One region of the Pseudoalteromonas mucoides genome, then DNA from elsewhere that is predicted to be linked to it. Evidence: predicted binding sites of a transcription regulator. Region 1 holds the regulator's gene; each other region holds the start of a gene.
What was found. Region 1 encodes sigma-54, which starts transcription at its own class of promoters, with help from an activator protein. Its sites were predicted from a motif close to GTTGGCACGNNNNTNGNNT; they were not measured.

Region 1 (3,571 bases):
AGCTATGAGTACATTAAAAGCCGAGTTTTTAGCAAAAAGCTACAAGGGCCGCCAAGTTGTAAAAAGTGTTGGCTTAGAAGTTAGCGCTGGGAGTATTGTTGGTCTGCTAGGCCCTAATGGCGCAGGCAAAACCACTACTTTTTATATGATTGTTGGCTTAGTGCCCAGCGATAAAGGTAAAATTAGTATTGATGATAACGATATTACATTATTACCCATGCACAGCCGTGCTCGCTTAGGAATTGGCTATTTACCACAAGAGTCATCTATTTTTCGTAAATTGACCGTTTACCAAAACCTCATGGCGATTTTAGAAACCCGTAAAGAGCTAAACAAAACAGCCCGTGAAGAAGCCTTAGATAGCCTACTTGATGAATTTAGCATTCAACACATTCGCGACAGCCAAGGTATGGCATTGTCAGGTGGTGAGCGCCGTCGAGTTGAAATTGCGCGCGCTTTAGCCGCAAATCCTAAATTTATTCTGTTAGATGAGCCTTTTGCTGGCGTTGATCCCATTTCAGTGTTAGATATAAAGAAGATTATCGAGCACCTTAAAAACCGTGGTATCGGCGTACTTATAACCGACCACAATGTAAGAGAAACCCTTGATGTTTGCGAAAAAGCCTACATTGTTTCTCATGGGGAGTTAATTGCATCAGGAACTCCTGAGCATGTACTTGCCAACCAAACAGTTCGCGATGTATATCTGGGTGAGCAATTTAGGCTATAAAGCAACGCTCAGCTAACTATCTGCTAAACTAAATTATGACAACACAATAAAAGGATTGTTAGAGATAAATGAGGCAATCACTCCAGCTGCGCATGGGCCAGCAACTTACAATGACTCCACAACTGCAACAAGCAATTCGCTTATTGCAGCTAAGTACATTGGATCTCCAGCAAGAAATTCAAGAAGCACTCGACAGCAATCCATTGCTTGAAGTTGAAGAGCAAGAGTTTAGTGACGAAACGGCTGGCAAAAATGAACAAAAACAAGATACCGAAGACGTCACAGTAAGTGCTTCTGCCGATGAGACACCAAGCGAATACGAACAAGAAAGCAGTGAAGCACTTAATAAAGACACCGTAAGTGACGATATGGCTATGGATGTGACCTGGGATGAGTACATGAGCGCCGCTCCTGCCAGCTCATCAGGCCCGATGCCTGAAGATGAATCTATTTATCAAGGGGCTTCAACCGAAACCTTGCATGAATATATTATGTGGCAGTTACAGCTAACCCCATTTAGTCCGACCGACGAGGCGATTGCGATTGCCATTGTCGAAGCTATCGACGACTCAGGTATTTTAACCTTAAGCTGTGAAGACATTGCTGAAAGCCTAAATAAAGATAATAACGAAGAAGAAATTGAGCTTGATGAAGTTCAGGCGGTTCTAAAACGTATTCAACTGTTTGACCCAATTGGTATTGGCGCACGCAGCTTGCAAGAATGTTTATGTATTCAACTAAATCAATTTGACCCCGCAACTCCTTGGATTAGCGAAACAAAAATGATTTTAACTGAACATATCGATTTATTAGCCAGTCGCGACTACCGAACTTTGATGAAAAAGACTAAGCTTAAGGAAGATGAGCTTAAAGAAGTGATGACACTCATCCACAGTCTAAACCCAAAGCCTGCGGATAGTATTGTACGTGAAGAATCTGAATACGTTATTCCAGATGTCTCAGTAAAGAAAATCAAAGGCCGTTGGGTTGTTGAGTTAAATCCCGATAGCATGCCTAAAATTAGAGTAAACAGCCAATATGCAGCTATGTCTCGCTCGGTTAAATCGAGTAGCGACAGCCAATTTATTCGCTCCCACTTGCAAGAAGCAAAGTGGTTTATAAAAAGTTTAGAAAGCCGTAATGACACATTACTCAAAGTAACCAACTGCATCGTTAAACAGCAGCAAGGATTCTTTGAACATGGTCCCGAGGCAATGCGCCCTATGGTATTAAACGATGTTGCTGAAATGGTCGAGATGCATGAATCAACCATTTCACGGGTTACCACCCAAAAGTACATGCACACCCCAAGAGGGATTTTTGAGTTAAAATATTTTTTCTCAAGTCATGTAAGCACTGAAAACGGTGGGGAATGTTCGTCTACAGCGATCCGCGCATTAATCAAAAAATTAATTAGCGCAGAAAACTCAGCGAAACCATTGAGTGATAGCAAAATTGCAGATATATTGGCAGAGCAAGGTATCAAAGTAGCTAGACGTACAATCGCAAAATATCGCGAGTCACTGGCTATTCCACCGTCAAATCAAAGAAAGAGCTTGATTTAAGGCGTAAAAAAACAAAGAAGGAAAATGCTTATGCAACTGAATTTAACTGGTCGTCACGTAGAAATTACCGATTCACTTAGAGACTATGTACACAATAAGTTTGCAAAGCTTGAAAGGCACTTTGATCATATAAACAACGTGCACGTCATTTTAGACGTAGAAAAGCTAAGCCAAAAAGCAGAAGCCACAATACACCTCAGTGGTGCTGATTTATTTGCTTCAACAGAACACCAAGACATGTACGCTGCGATTGACGCCCTAATAGATAAACTAGACCGTCAAGTTATCAAACACAAAGAGAAGCACGCTCGACACTAATATTATGAAACTAAGTTCACTTACTTGTAAGGACTGCAGTAAAGCTGCGGTCCTTTTTAATAGCAAAAAACGAATTTTAGAATTTATTAGCCAGTTGGCTCATGAACAACTCCCTCACCTTTCAGAACAAGAAATTCTTAACTCGCTACTTAATCGAGAGAAACTAGGAAGCACGGGTATTGGCCGTGGAATTGCTATACCTCACGGTAGAATGACTGGTGTTGATACACCATTAGCACTGATACTAGTGAGTGAAACGCCCATTAATTTTGATGCGATTGATAATCGTCCTGTTGATATATTTGTGGCACTCATCGTACCTGATGGTGAGAGTCAACTTCATTTAAAGACCTTGGCCACAATTGCTGATAAACTTAACGATAAAGATTTTTGTAAACAATTACGTAGCGCTAAATCAGACCACGACTTATACCAAGTTATTGTCGAGCAGTCATAAGAAAGTGAAGGAGTCATTACATGGAGTTAATTATCATCAGTGGGCGCTCGGGTTCTGGTAAATCTGTTGCCCTTCGCGTATTAGAAGATCTGGGTTATTATTGTGTTGATAATATTCCTGTGAACTTGCTGCCTTCACTCGTACGAAGCGTTTCTGATAACTATGATAAAACAGCCGTTAGTATTGATGTGCGCAATCTGCCAAAAGAACAGGAAGAGTTTAATGACATCCTTGAGTATTTACCTGGCTTTGCAAACCCGACTTTATTTTATTTAGACAGTGACGACCAAACACTGATCAAGCGCTTTTCAGAAACGCGCCGTTTACACCCATTATCTTTAGACTCTTTACCCCTTGATTTGGCTATCAAGCAAGAGAAAGTATTGCTTGATGTATTGATCACGCGTGCTGATTTTATCCTTGATACTACTGACTTAAGCGTTCATCAACTAGCTGAATCAATTCGCGAAAAAATCTTAGGAAAAAAAGATAAAAAGTTGA
Region 2 (3,571 bases), on a different contig from region 1:
CCCCCCCTCATCATTATGAATGATCAAGCTTTGCTGCTGATAGTTCACTTTTTGGTAGCCAAAACACATTAAGCTGCGCGTTGCAGGCTTGGTTTTTTTAGTTTGTACTGAACAATGTTGTTGTAAATAAAGCCCTTGTTCAGACGCTTCTGCTATAAATAACTGCGCCTCTGCGCTCGGTAAAATTAAGTTAAACAATGCTGCATCATGCGTTAAACGCTTAAATGCAGCAATTAACTGGCTAAAACTCAGGGCATCAGTATGGCGTGCCGTGTTTCGCCCTGCATCATCCCCTTTTAAGCTATTATTAAAATAAGGTGGATTACTGATCACCACATCAAATGGCGCATCGGCTTCAAATTCTTGGATACTTTGGTGATAAAGTGCAATATCGTGCCACGGGCTTTGTTTAATATTATGCTTTGCTTGCTGAAAAGCGGCCTCATCAATTTCGACAGCGGTCATAGTTAAATCAGCAGTTCGTTGTTTACACATCAATGCCAATAACCCTGTGCCCGTGCCTATATCTAGCGCTCTTTGACCACTTGTTATCTTTGCCCACGCTCCCAGTAAAATGCCATCAGTCGACACCTTCATAGCGCATTGGTCATGCTCGACTTTAAATTGTTTAAATACAAAACCTGACATTTTTTCACCTTTTCGTTCACCAACCGCAGTATAGCGCGTATAATTAACGTCAATTGTCCTCTATTTTTGACACTCTATGCAATTTTCTGATTTTGATATCGATAACAAGTTACTAAACGCCGTCGCTAAAATGGGTTATGAGACCCCAACCAGCATTCAGCAACAAGCTATTCCTGAAGCACTGCAAGGACGTGATATTTTAGCATCAGCGCCTACAGGCACAGGTAAAACAGCCGCATTTTTAATTCCAGCAATTCAATATTTACTGGATTTTCCACGCCGCGAACCTGGCTTTGCGCGAGTATTAATTATGACGCCAACCCGTGAACTTGCATATCAAATTCATGAGCAATGTGAGTTACTTGCCAAGCAAACACATTTAAAAATAGGCGTGGTTACAGGCGGCATTAATTACGGCACGCATAAAGAAATTTTTGAAAAAAATAACGATATCTTAATCGCCACTCCTGGGCGATTAATGGAATACTTAGAAACTGAAAACTTTCATGCTGAAAATGTCGAGATGCTTATTTTAGATGAAGCAGACCGCATGCTTGATATGGGTTTTCGTAAAGAAATGCTGCGCATTTGTGATGAAGCTAAAAACCGTCGTCAGTGTTTTCTATTCTCAGCAACACTTGAAGGCGACAGCGTAGAACAATTTGCAGAGCGAATTTTAAATGATCCGGCCCTGCTTGAAGCTGAGTCATCACGTAAAGAAAAAGCCAAAATTCATCAGTGGGTACATTTAGCCGATGACTATCATCACAAGCTTGAGCTATTAGTTAATACCTTAAATGGCCCTGATGTCAGTAAAGCAATTGTGTTTGTTAAAACTCGCGAGCGCCTTGAAACCCTCATTGGCGAGTTGACTAACAATGGCGTAAAAGCGGCCTGGTTACGTGGCGAAATGCCACAAGACAAACGCATGAAAGCAATGGAAAACTTCCACAGTGGCCGTACCAAGATTTTGGTTGCTACAGATGTGGCTGCTCGCGGTATTGATGTTGCTGATATTAGCCATGTTATTAACTTTGACATGCCACGTACCGCTGACGTATATGTGCACCGTATTGGTCGTACTGGTCGCGCAGGTAAAAAAGGCATCGCAATTTCATTAGTTGAAGCGCACGATGTGGCCGTTTTAGCTAAAGTTGAGCGTTACACTGAGCAAAAGCTTAAACGTCGTGTAATAAAAGGCATTGAGCCACAACATAAAGAAGCCAAAATGCCGGTCAAGAAACTAAAAGATCCAGCTAAAATTAAAGCCCGTAAAAAGGCTAAAGCAAAAGTGAAGAAAAAGAAGTAGCTTTTTATAAAACGATAAGCCGAGCCTCAATGAGCCTCGGCTTTTTTATCACTCCCAGCGTGCCCCGAACTCTACCCTAATCATCTCGAAAAAACCTAGCTCAAAGTTAGATCTGTATTACTTTTCACTTTTTATCAGTAAGCAGCACTATAAAAAGTTCTCATTAATAAAGAATTTTTTACTTATTTAGATGTAAAAAATACCTAGCTAACGAGTAAAACAACAAACACCTAACTTATTCCTTTTAATTTTCAACATGTTGAATATTGGAATGGTATTTGTAACTAAGAATACATCATTAACTAAGCAAGCTTGAGGGAAATCATGAACCGCTTCAAATTAACCGTATCACTTATATCGCTTTGTTGTGTTTTTTTACTTGCCTGTGCAACGCAAGTGAGTGCAGCGCCGAGTAGTATTATGGTCAGTAGCGCTTCAACTCAACCTACTTTACAACAGCTTACAGTTAATAAGCTGCTCACAAATCCGAATCTAAACCTCTCACAGCTAAACTTAACCGTGATAGGTAACAAAATTGAATTAAATGGTATCGCGAGAAACGGTTTTGAACGTGCCCTTGCGCAAAAATTTATAGAAAACACTCAAGGTATAGAGATCATAGAAAATAAAATGCTCGTTGAGCTAGAAGAATAAATACCGATTTTAAAGCATTACACTCCCCTTGTTGAGCGCCATTGGCGCTCTTTTTTTATACACGCCACTGCTTTTATTTACCCAAGGCTTGTTTTGCAAAAAGCTGCTTTATCGGTCCTAGGTTATCAACCATGCTCAAACCAACACCGCGTATTAACTTTTTAACTGGATGAGTGCCTGCAAATAACTCTTTTAACCCTTGCATCATTGCAATGTGTTTTTGTGCATCAAGCTTGCGAGTGCGTTCGTAATCACGCAAAGTGCGAGCACTGGCAAAATCGTCTTGTTGCTCACTGAGTAATTCAATCAAATAGCTGGCATCTTTAAGACCTAAATTCATCCCAAGCCCTGCGAGTGGGTGAATTGTATGTGCAGCATCGCCGATGAGCACAACTTTACCTGCAACCCATTGCTGGGCATAGCGCATTTTAAGTGGGAATGCGGCTCGTTGACTTTGTATCTCGCATAAACCACATTGACCATCCAGTGCAGCCATAACCGCTTTATTAAAATCAGCATCATCCATCGCTAATAGCGACTGACAATGCTCAGGGCTCGTTGACCAAACAATTGAATGCGCGTGTTTATCTGTCAGCGGTAAAAATGCTAATGGCCCTGTAGGTAAGAATACCTGGCGTGCAGTATTATTATGTGGCTCGGCGGTTTTTACCGTTGCGACAACGGCATTATGATCATAATCTTTAAACGTGATAGGTAAGTTAAACTGTTTTCGAATTGAAGAGTTAGCACCGTCCGCAGCCACCAAAAGCTTAGCAATAATTGGTTCACCTGATTCAAGAGTAACAAATACATCATTTTCACTTTGGTGGATTTGTTGATACCGCGTTTCAAACATCAGGGTCGCTTGACTGTGCTTTTCAAGCTCATTTATCAATGCATAGCGAATAATGTCATTTTCTACAATGTGACCTAGCTGAGGTAAATCAAGCTCATCGCTAT
Region 3 (3,571 bases), on a different contig from region 1:
CTAGCAAACCACCGATTTTACCTTTCAAAGAACTCACGTCCACTTCAAGCGGCACAGCTTTGCCGCCATTAACATCCAAGTGAAGCTCTTTAAAATTTGGATCTGGGTCACCGGTCATTGAAAACAGATTAAATGTGCCATCTTGCATAACTAATGACTCCCCCGTACCCATAAACAGTAATTTTTCACCATTAGGGCCATCTAACGTTTCAATATCAACCAGCTCGGATAATTCACGAATAGCCAAGTCCCGTTGATTATATATAGCACTAGACTCACCTTCACTACTTGTTCCATGTACGGCTGCAACTTGCTTATTTAGCGAACTAATATTTTGCACTAAAGTATTTGCCTCATCAGCAAAAATTTCTAGCTGCTCATTAACAACGTTTTTTTGGTCAAATACAATGCCTGATAACCTGTCCATCTGCTCAATAAGATTTTGTGCATCAGTCATCACCAGTGAACGTGTAACAGAAGATGAGGGCTGATTAAGGCTTTCTTGTACATTATTAAATAACGAATTAATACTACTCGACAAGCTATTCGATTCTTCTGAAAAAAGTGTATCTACACGACTAGCTTCTGTAACAAATTGATCAAAAAAAGCTTTATTTGAGGTATCTCTATTTAATTGTTTTTGTGCAAACTCGTTGAGCAATCGATATGTTTCACCACGACCGACTTGATTATCGATCATAGTTGTAAATTCTGTTCGCTCTCTTACATAACCTTCTGTATTTACATTGGCAATATTTTTACTGGTTGTTTGCAGCAATTCAGAGTTAGCACGAACCCCTGAGCTTGCAATGTCAAATAGATTAAACGACATCTTAGTTTACTCCTTGGCGAACCAATGTTGCAGCCAATGTTTTAAGCTCAGTACGATTAAGTACTTGCTTGATCTTGTCGGCATAATTGGGATCTGTTGCATAGCCTGCTTTTTGTAATGAATCTAAAAAGGCGGCAGGTTTTGCTGTATTTTCGAGGGCTTCTTGATAGCGTGGGTTTTCATTTAAAAAATCAACAAAATCGTTCACACTATCTTTAATGGATTCGTACGCTCTGAAGCTCGCTTGCTTTTTAACTGGCATACCTTGTTCAAATTCCAGCGTTACTTTACTGGCTTTATCACCTTGCCAACTGCGGTCAGATTTAATATTGAAGAGGTTATTACTGCTGCTGCCATCTGCTTTATTAATAATATGCTTACCCCAACCGGTCTCAAGCGCAGCTTGTGCAACCATTACTGCTGGGTTCAAGCCAATTTTTTCAGCGGCCGTTTTAGCATGTTCCCATACAGTGCTAATAAATGACTCAACATCATCAAAGTTATTACTTTGTTTTGCTGTATTATCTGCTTTTGTTGTAGGCACAACCTCTGCTGACTCTGTATTTTTTATGGTGCCGTTAGCACGTTTATCACTGGTGAAATCATCAACTGAACGCAGCACAGAGCCTGGCATAAACTCTTTACCATCAGGCGATAATTGTTGCACAATTAAATCCGCAAGCCCTAATGACCCATTAGATGACAACTCCACAGAGAGCTGTTGGTCATGCATTTCTTCAAAAAACTTTACTCCGCTTGAATTAAACGGGCTGTCTTTGTCTTCAAACGCTTCATTGGCTTTACGCATACTTTTTAACAGCATTTGTGTGAAAATAGATTCAAATTGTGCCGCGGCTTTTTGTAAGGCTTCTTTTGACGCGTCACTTGAGGCATCACTTTTTAAAGCACTTTGACGTAGAGAGTCTAAGTTGCCTAAATCAAAAAAGTTTTGCTTATCGAGGTGATTGGTATCCATCAGCTTTTTGACACAATAATTAATAATAAAATTAACAATGCAATAATTAAGCCAAATAAATTATAACAAGGAAGTAGCAATGAGAGGAGCTAGACTCTAGTTATCCAGAGCCTAGTAAATTAAAAAACTAAATGACCACCAACTGGCCGTTAATTGCGCCTGCTTCTTTAAGGGCTTCAAGTATCGCCATTAAGTCACCCGGGGCTGCGCCCACTTCGTTAATTGCACGTACTAAGTCATCTAAGCTGACACCCGGGTTAAACACAAAGGCACGAGAATCATCTTCATCAACATCGATAATGCTTTGGTTGGTGACTACGGTCTCGCCTTCGCTAAATGCATTTGGCTGAGACACATTTTGTTGCTCAGCAATTGTAACTGTTAGGCCACCATGGGTTATTGCTGCTGGTTGTAGCTTCACATTCTTACCTATTACTATGGTACCTGTTCGAGAATTGACAATAATTTTTGCAGAAGTATCTGCTGGTTTAAATTCTAGATTCTCAAGGGTTGATAAATAAGAAACACGCTGTGAAGCATCCCGCGGGGCTATTACACGAATTGATGCCGCATCAATTGCTTGGGCGCTATCCGGGCCAACTAAATTATTGATTGTTTGCTCTAAACGTTTTGCCGTTGTGAAATCAGGACGGTTTAAATTAAAGGTAATGTAATCACCTTGCATAAATGGGCTTTTAATTGCTCGCTCAATTATTGCGCCATTTGGAATACGGCCAACCGTGGGTGTGTTGATCACAACCCGACTGCCATCAGCGCCTTCTGCGCCTAAACCGCCTACAATCAAACTACCTTGTGCTATTGCATAGGTATTACCATCAACCCCTTTGAGGAAGGTTTGTAATAAGGTACCACCGCGTAAACTGCCCGCACTACCGATTGATGATACCGTGATATCGATCATTTGCCCTGGCTTTCTAAAAGGCGGGAGCTCTGCATGCACAGCAACGGCAGCCACATTTTTAATTTTTGGCTTTAAACTACTATCCATTGTGATGCCAAAACTATTAAGCATGGCTTTAAAACTTTGTTCAGTGTATCGACTTTGCTCACCGGTGCCAGGCAAACCAACGACCAAACCATAACCAACAAGCTGATTTGAACGAACACCTTCGACCATAGAAACATCTTTAATACGCTCAGCAGCGGCAGTTAAGTGCCAGCCAAGCAAACAAATACCAATAAATACCTTAAAACCATTCATATTCAATGTCCTTTAAAAAGGGAATAACGCGCTACTAAAGAATCGTGTTAGCCAACCTGCACTTTGCGACTCTTGCATTTGCCCTTTACCTGAATATTGAATACGCGCATTCGCTATTCGATTCGAGGTAACTGTATTATCTGCTGTTACATCTTGTGGACGCACCAGCCCTTCTAAGCGAATAAACTCTTCACCGGTATTAAGGGTTAGCCATTTTTCACCGCGGATCACTAAATTACCATTAGGCAAAACGCGCATCACGTTAACGGAAATATCACCAAACAAACTGTTCGACTGGTTAGATTTCGAGTCACCAGTAAAAGATGAGTCAGAGCCAATACCAAATTGAATGCTATCGCCACCAATATTAACGGGTAAACCACCTAAACCAACAACTGGATCAAGACTGGCATTACTCTCTTTATCCGTCTCGGTTTTTGCTGCTTTTGAAGCTTGTGTTGACTCTTGTAGTTTTACAGTAATGATATCGCCTGTTCGTAGTGCTTTTTTATCAGAGTACAAGTCATTAGCAGAGTAACTG
Region 4 (3,571 bases), on a different contig from region 1:
CTTTCAGCGACAGCAGTCAAAGGCATCTTAGAAGAGTGCCAGACGAAAATATTTGTTATCAAAAATAACCGCGCTACTTTGGCACAGCAAACTGCAGGGTTAAATATTCAATACATTAGCAGCTCAGCTTTAGCGCAGCGTCTATTAATTGAAGCCAAAACCACGCAACTACAAAGTCAAACTATTACACAACCAAGGGCTGACTTAAGTGGCTTATTGGTTCTGGTAGTAGATGATAACCAACTTAACCTAGATATTATATGTAATATTCTTGCGCAAGCTGGTATTAATACGTTAGTTGCAAGTAATGCTTTGCAGGGCATTAATTTAATTGAAGACATCATGCCTGATTTAGTTTTAATGGATATTCAAATGCCAGAGGTTGATGGCTTACAAGCTGCTAGGATGATCAGAGCTAAGTATAGCTCACAACAATTACCTATTTTTGCTCTTACTGCTCATTGTGAAAAAGAAGATGAAGAGCGATCGTTTGCTGCAGGGATGAATAAACATCTGACAAAACCAATAGTTGCGCACGCTTTATTACAAGCAATTAGTGAGATTGAGGTACTTCCTCCCGCTTTCTTTGATCGAACCTTTGCATTATCTCAGTTTGCAGGTGATAATGATTTGCTATTAGTAATGGTTGATAAATTAGCTGAATTATGTAAAACACAGCGTGATAAGTTAAAAAATGAACAGCAGCCTGAAACTGTGGAACGCTTAGTGCATAGCATAAAAGGCGTATCAGGAAACTTAGGTTTTATTAGACTATCCTTGAGTGCGCAACAGCTTGAGACTGCAATACGCAGCTCGAAAAATATAGAACAGCAACTTTTTAACCAGCTTATAATTGAATTAGAGCAAGTTATTGCTTTTATTCAAATACAAGGAACAGCAAATGTTGAAGAAAGCGAAAGTACTGATTGTAGATGACGATCCATTAAACCGATTAGTACTTGAAAAAACGTTAGCCGATGAGCATGAGGTTTTTCTTGTGGAGAACGGTGAAAAAGCGCTAACATTTTTAAAAACAACAACAGTTGACTTAATTATCCTTGATATAGTTATGCCTGGTATTAATGGTTATGAAGTTTTAGTGCAGCTTAAAGAAAACCCTGTTACTCAAACTATCCCGGTTATTTTTATTTCTGCAAATACTAGCCATGATGATGAAGCTAAAGGCTTTGAATTAGGTGCTATGGACTACATAGCTAAACCTTTCAGTACTGTAATTGTTCGAGCTAGAGTGCGAAATCAATTATTAATTAAGCAAAAAAATGACTTGCTTGAGATGCTCGCATCAATAGATGGCTTAACAGAAATACCGAATAGACGCTACTTAGATGAGAATCTGTCAAGAGAATGGCGAAGAAGTCGCAGAAGCTCAACATCACTGTCAGTTATTCTAATGGATATTGATCATTTTAAGCGCTATAACGATTGCTACGGTCATAGAGCTGGTGATGATTGTTTAAAGCGCGTTGCTCATGCATTAGTAGGGGAATGTCAGCGAGGGTGCGATTTTGTAGCCCGTTATGGCGGAGAAGAATTTGCTGCGGTATTACCGGGTATGGGCAAGCAAGAAGCATTGGCGTTTGCCAATAAGTTACGTGATGCGGTAAATTCGCTCAATATTCCTCATAAAGCATCACTGAATGCAGAGCATGTAACAATCAGCTTGGGTATTGCAACCACTGAGACAGGGCAGGTTTATGCTGAGCAAGTTTTACTCGAAGAGGCTGACTTGGGTTTATATCAGGCTAAAGATTCAGGGCGAGATCAAATCGTCGCCCGTACAGTATCTGCGTCAAGGTAACGAGCTTACTCACCGCTGAGTGATTTATAGATGGTATCGCCGATACCAATTAATTTATCATTTTCAAATACTAACGGAGTACACTCGTCTTTAGTCATCTTGCCATCAGAGTGGATGCTGTGGGTAGCGTAAAAAAGAACTTGGTATACTTTATCGTCTTTTTTTAGTAGCTCAGTAAAATTAGGTGTCTGTAAACGGTTTAACACCACTTGATAGTTTGTACCTAATGCTAAATTAGCAATCGTTTCACGGTTATTTTTGTGTTGTTTTTGCCAACTCGTTGATGAATCGCCTGCCCAATGAGTCTCTGCTTCACCATCTGATACGGCTATGACACAACCTGTAAGTAGTGGGGCGCTGAGTGTTGCAATCAACATTACTTTTTTCATGTTTGTATTCCTGAGTTTTAATAAGTTATTTAATTAATAATTTATTAAAAGCAAATAGCTGGCCAGTTTTTTAGTTGTTTTAAATCAGTAGGTTAATAAGTTTTATGCTTTTGGCTAGGTCATTATCGCTACTTGGTTAGCGATAATAACCAAAAAATTGTTAACTAAACCAATCTATTGCGGCTCTCGCCTTCAGCAAACGCAGTGATATTTAAACTAACTTGACTGACTAAACGCTTAATTGACTCTTCACTTGCCCATGCAATGTGCGGAGTTAAAATTAGGTTGCTACCACTGTAATTAGCAAGCGGGTTATCAGTATTCGCAGGCTCCTTTGTTAGAACATCAAACCCAGCTCCAGCAATCTGATTCTGACTCAAAGCTTGAGCCAATTGCGCTTCATTAACGATTCCTCCACGGGCGGTGTTTATTAAAATAGCCGTTGATTTCATTCGTTCTAGTTCGGCAGTGCCAATCAGATCATGACTTTCATCTGTTAGTGGGCAATGAATACTGATAATGTCAGCTTGTTCGATTGCATCATTAAATTCAGTTCTACCTTCTCGTGGAGCATGGCCTTTGCGTTCACATAGGATCACATTAGCGCCAAATGCTTTTGCTACATCTGCAACCGCTTTACCTAGAGAGCCATAGCCGATGATGGCAAAGTTTTTACCTGCAATTTCGTTAATGGTGTAATCAAGCCTGCAAAACATAGCACTTTTTTGCCACATGCCTTGCTGAGCGTCGTTAATATAATGATGCGTGTTGCCAAGTAAGTTTGTTATTAATGTGAAAGTATGTTGAACAACAGAAGCCGTGGAATAGTCAGCCACATTAGTCACAGCAATACCGAGTTCCTTTGCGGCTTTGAGATCAATATTATTAGTGCCAGTAGCCGCTACACAGATAAGTTTTAATTGAGGTAATTGTGTTAGCGTAGTACGGTTTAAAATGACTTTATTGGTAATTAATACTTGAGCACCTTCGCTATGAGAGAGCACTTGCTCTGCGCTAGTGAGTGGGTAATGCTTAAAGTTACCAAGTTGTGCAAAGGGAGCTAATGAAGCGTTTGCCAAAGTGGCTGAATCGAGCAGGGTGATATTCATATATTTCCTTAATTAAATTTAAATGCTTGACCTTGGTGTGTACTCTAAGGTTTATACTGGGCATCAGTTAAAAAACACTCATCGGAGAGCATGATGAAAATAGGTGAAGTTGCAGCTCAACTTGGTGTATCTACAGATACCTTACGTTACTATGAAAAGCATGGTTTGTTAATGCCTTCGAGACGAACAGAGGCAGGGTATAGAGACTATAGCCAGTCAAATTTAAAGCAAATGCGATTTATCTTACGGGCTAA

Region 2: the regulator sigma-54 is predicted to act here: its motif matches at 2,223-2,241, upstream of AAEU30_RS07960 (BON domain-containing protein).
Region 3: the regulator sigma-54 is predicted to act here: its motif matches at 1,846-1,864, upstream of flgJ (flagellar assembly peptidoglycan hydrolase FlgJ).
Region 4: the regulator sigma-54 is predicted to act here: its motif matches at 2,257-2,275, upstream of AAEU30_RS07285 (DUF3192 domain-containing protein).

What each region holds. Positions count from the first base shown of each region.
Region 1 covers NZ_JBMMUC010000013.1:18,947-22,517, forward strand. Annotated here, with positions in the region: gene lptA (lipopolysaccharide transport periplasmic protein LptA) at 1-8, shown strand, start outside; gene lptB (LPS export ABC transporter ATP-binding protein) at 5-730, shown strand; gene AAEU30_RS14560 (RNA polymerase factor sigma-54) at 799-2,295, shown strand; gene hpf (ribosome hibernation promoting factor) at 2,326-2,613, shown strand; gene ptsN (PTS IIA-like nitrogen regulatory protein PtsN) at 2,618-3,070, shown strand; gene rapZ (RNase adapter RapZ) at 3,091-3,571, shown strand, end outside.
Region 2 covers NZ_JBMMUC010000005.1:235,287-238,857, reverse strand. Annotated here, with positions in the region: gene AAEU30_RS07970 (tRNA1(Val) (adenine(37)-N6)-methyltransferase) at 1-648, opposite strand, end outside; gene srmB (ATP-dependent RNA helicase SrmB) at 725-1,957, shown strand; gene AAEU30_RS07960 (BON domain-containing protein) at 2,282-2,611, shown strand; gene AAEU30_RS07955 (FAD-dependent monooxygenase) at 2,685-3,571, opposite strand, start outside.
Region 3 covers NZ_JBMMUC010000004.1:14,699-18,269, reverse strand. Annotated here, with positions in the region: gene flgK (flagellar hook-associated protein FlgK) at 1-832, opposite strand, end outside; gene flgJ (flagellar assembly peptidoglycan hydrolase FlgJ) at 834-1,808, opposite strand; gene AAEU30_RS05170 (flagellar basal body P-ring protein FlgI) at 1,936-3,030, opposite strand; gene flgH (flagellar basal body L-ring protein FlgH) at 3,043-3,571, opposite strand, start outside.
Region 4 covers NZ_JBMMUC010000005.1:88,126-91,696, forward strand. Annotated here, with positions in the region: gene AAEU30_RS07275 (PAS domain-containing hybrid sensor histidine kinase/response regulator) at 1-936, shown strand, start outside; gene AAEU30_RS07280 (diguanylate cyclase) at 902-1,819, shown strand; gene AAEU30_RS07285 (DUF3192 domain-containing protein) at 1,825-2,208, opposite strand; gene AAEU30_RS07290 (D-2-hydroxyacid dehydrogenase) at 2,373-3,317, opposite strand; gene zntR (Zn(2+)-responsive transcriptional regulator) at 3,411-3,571, shown strand, end outside.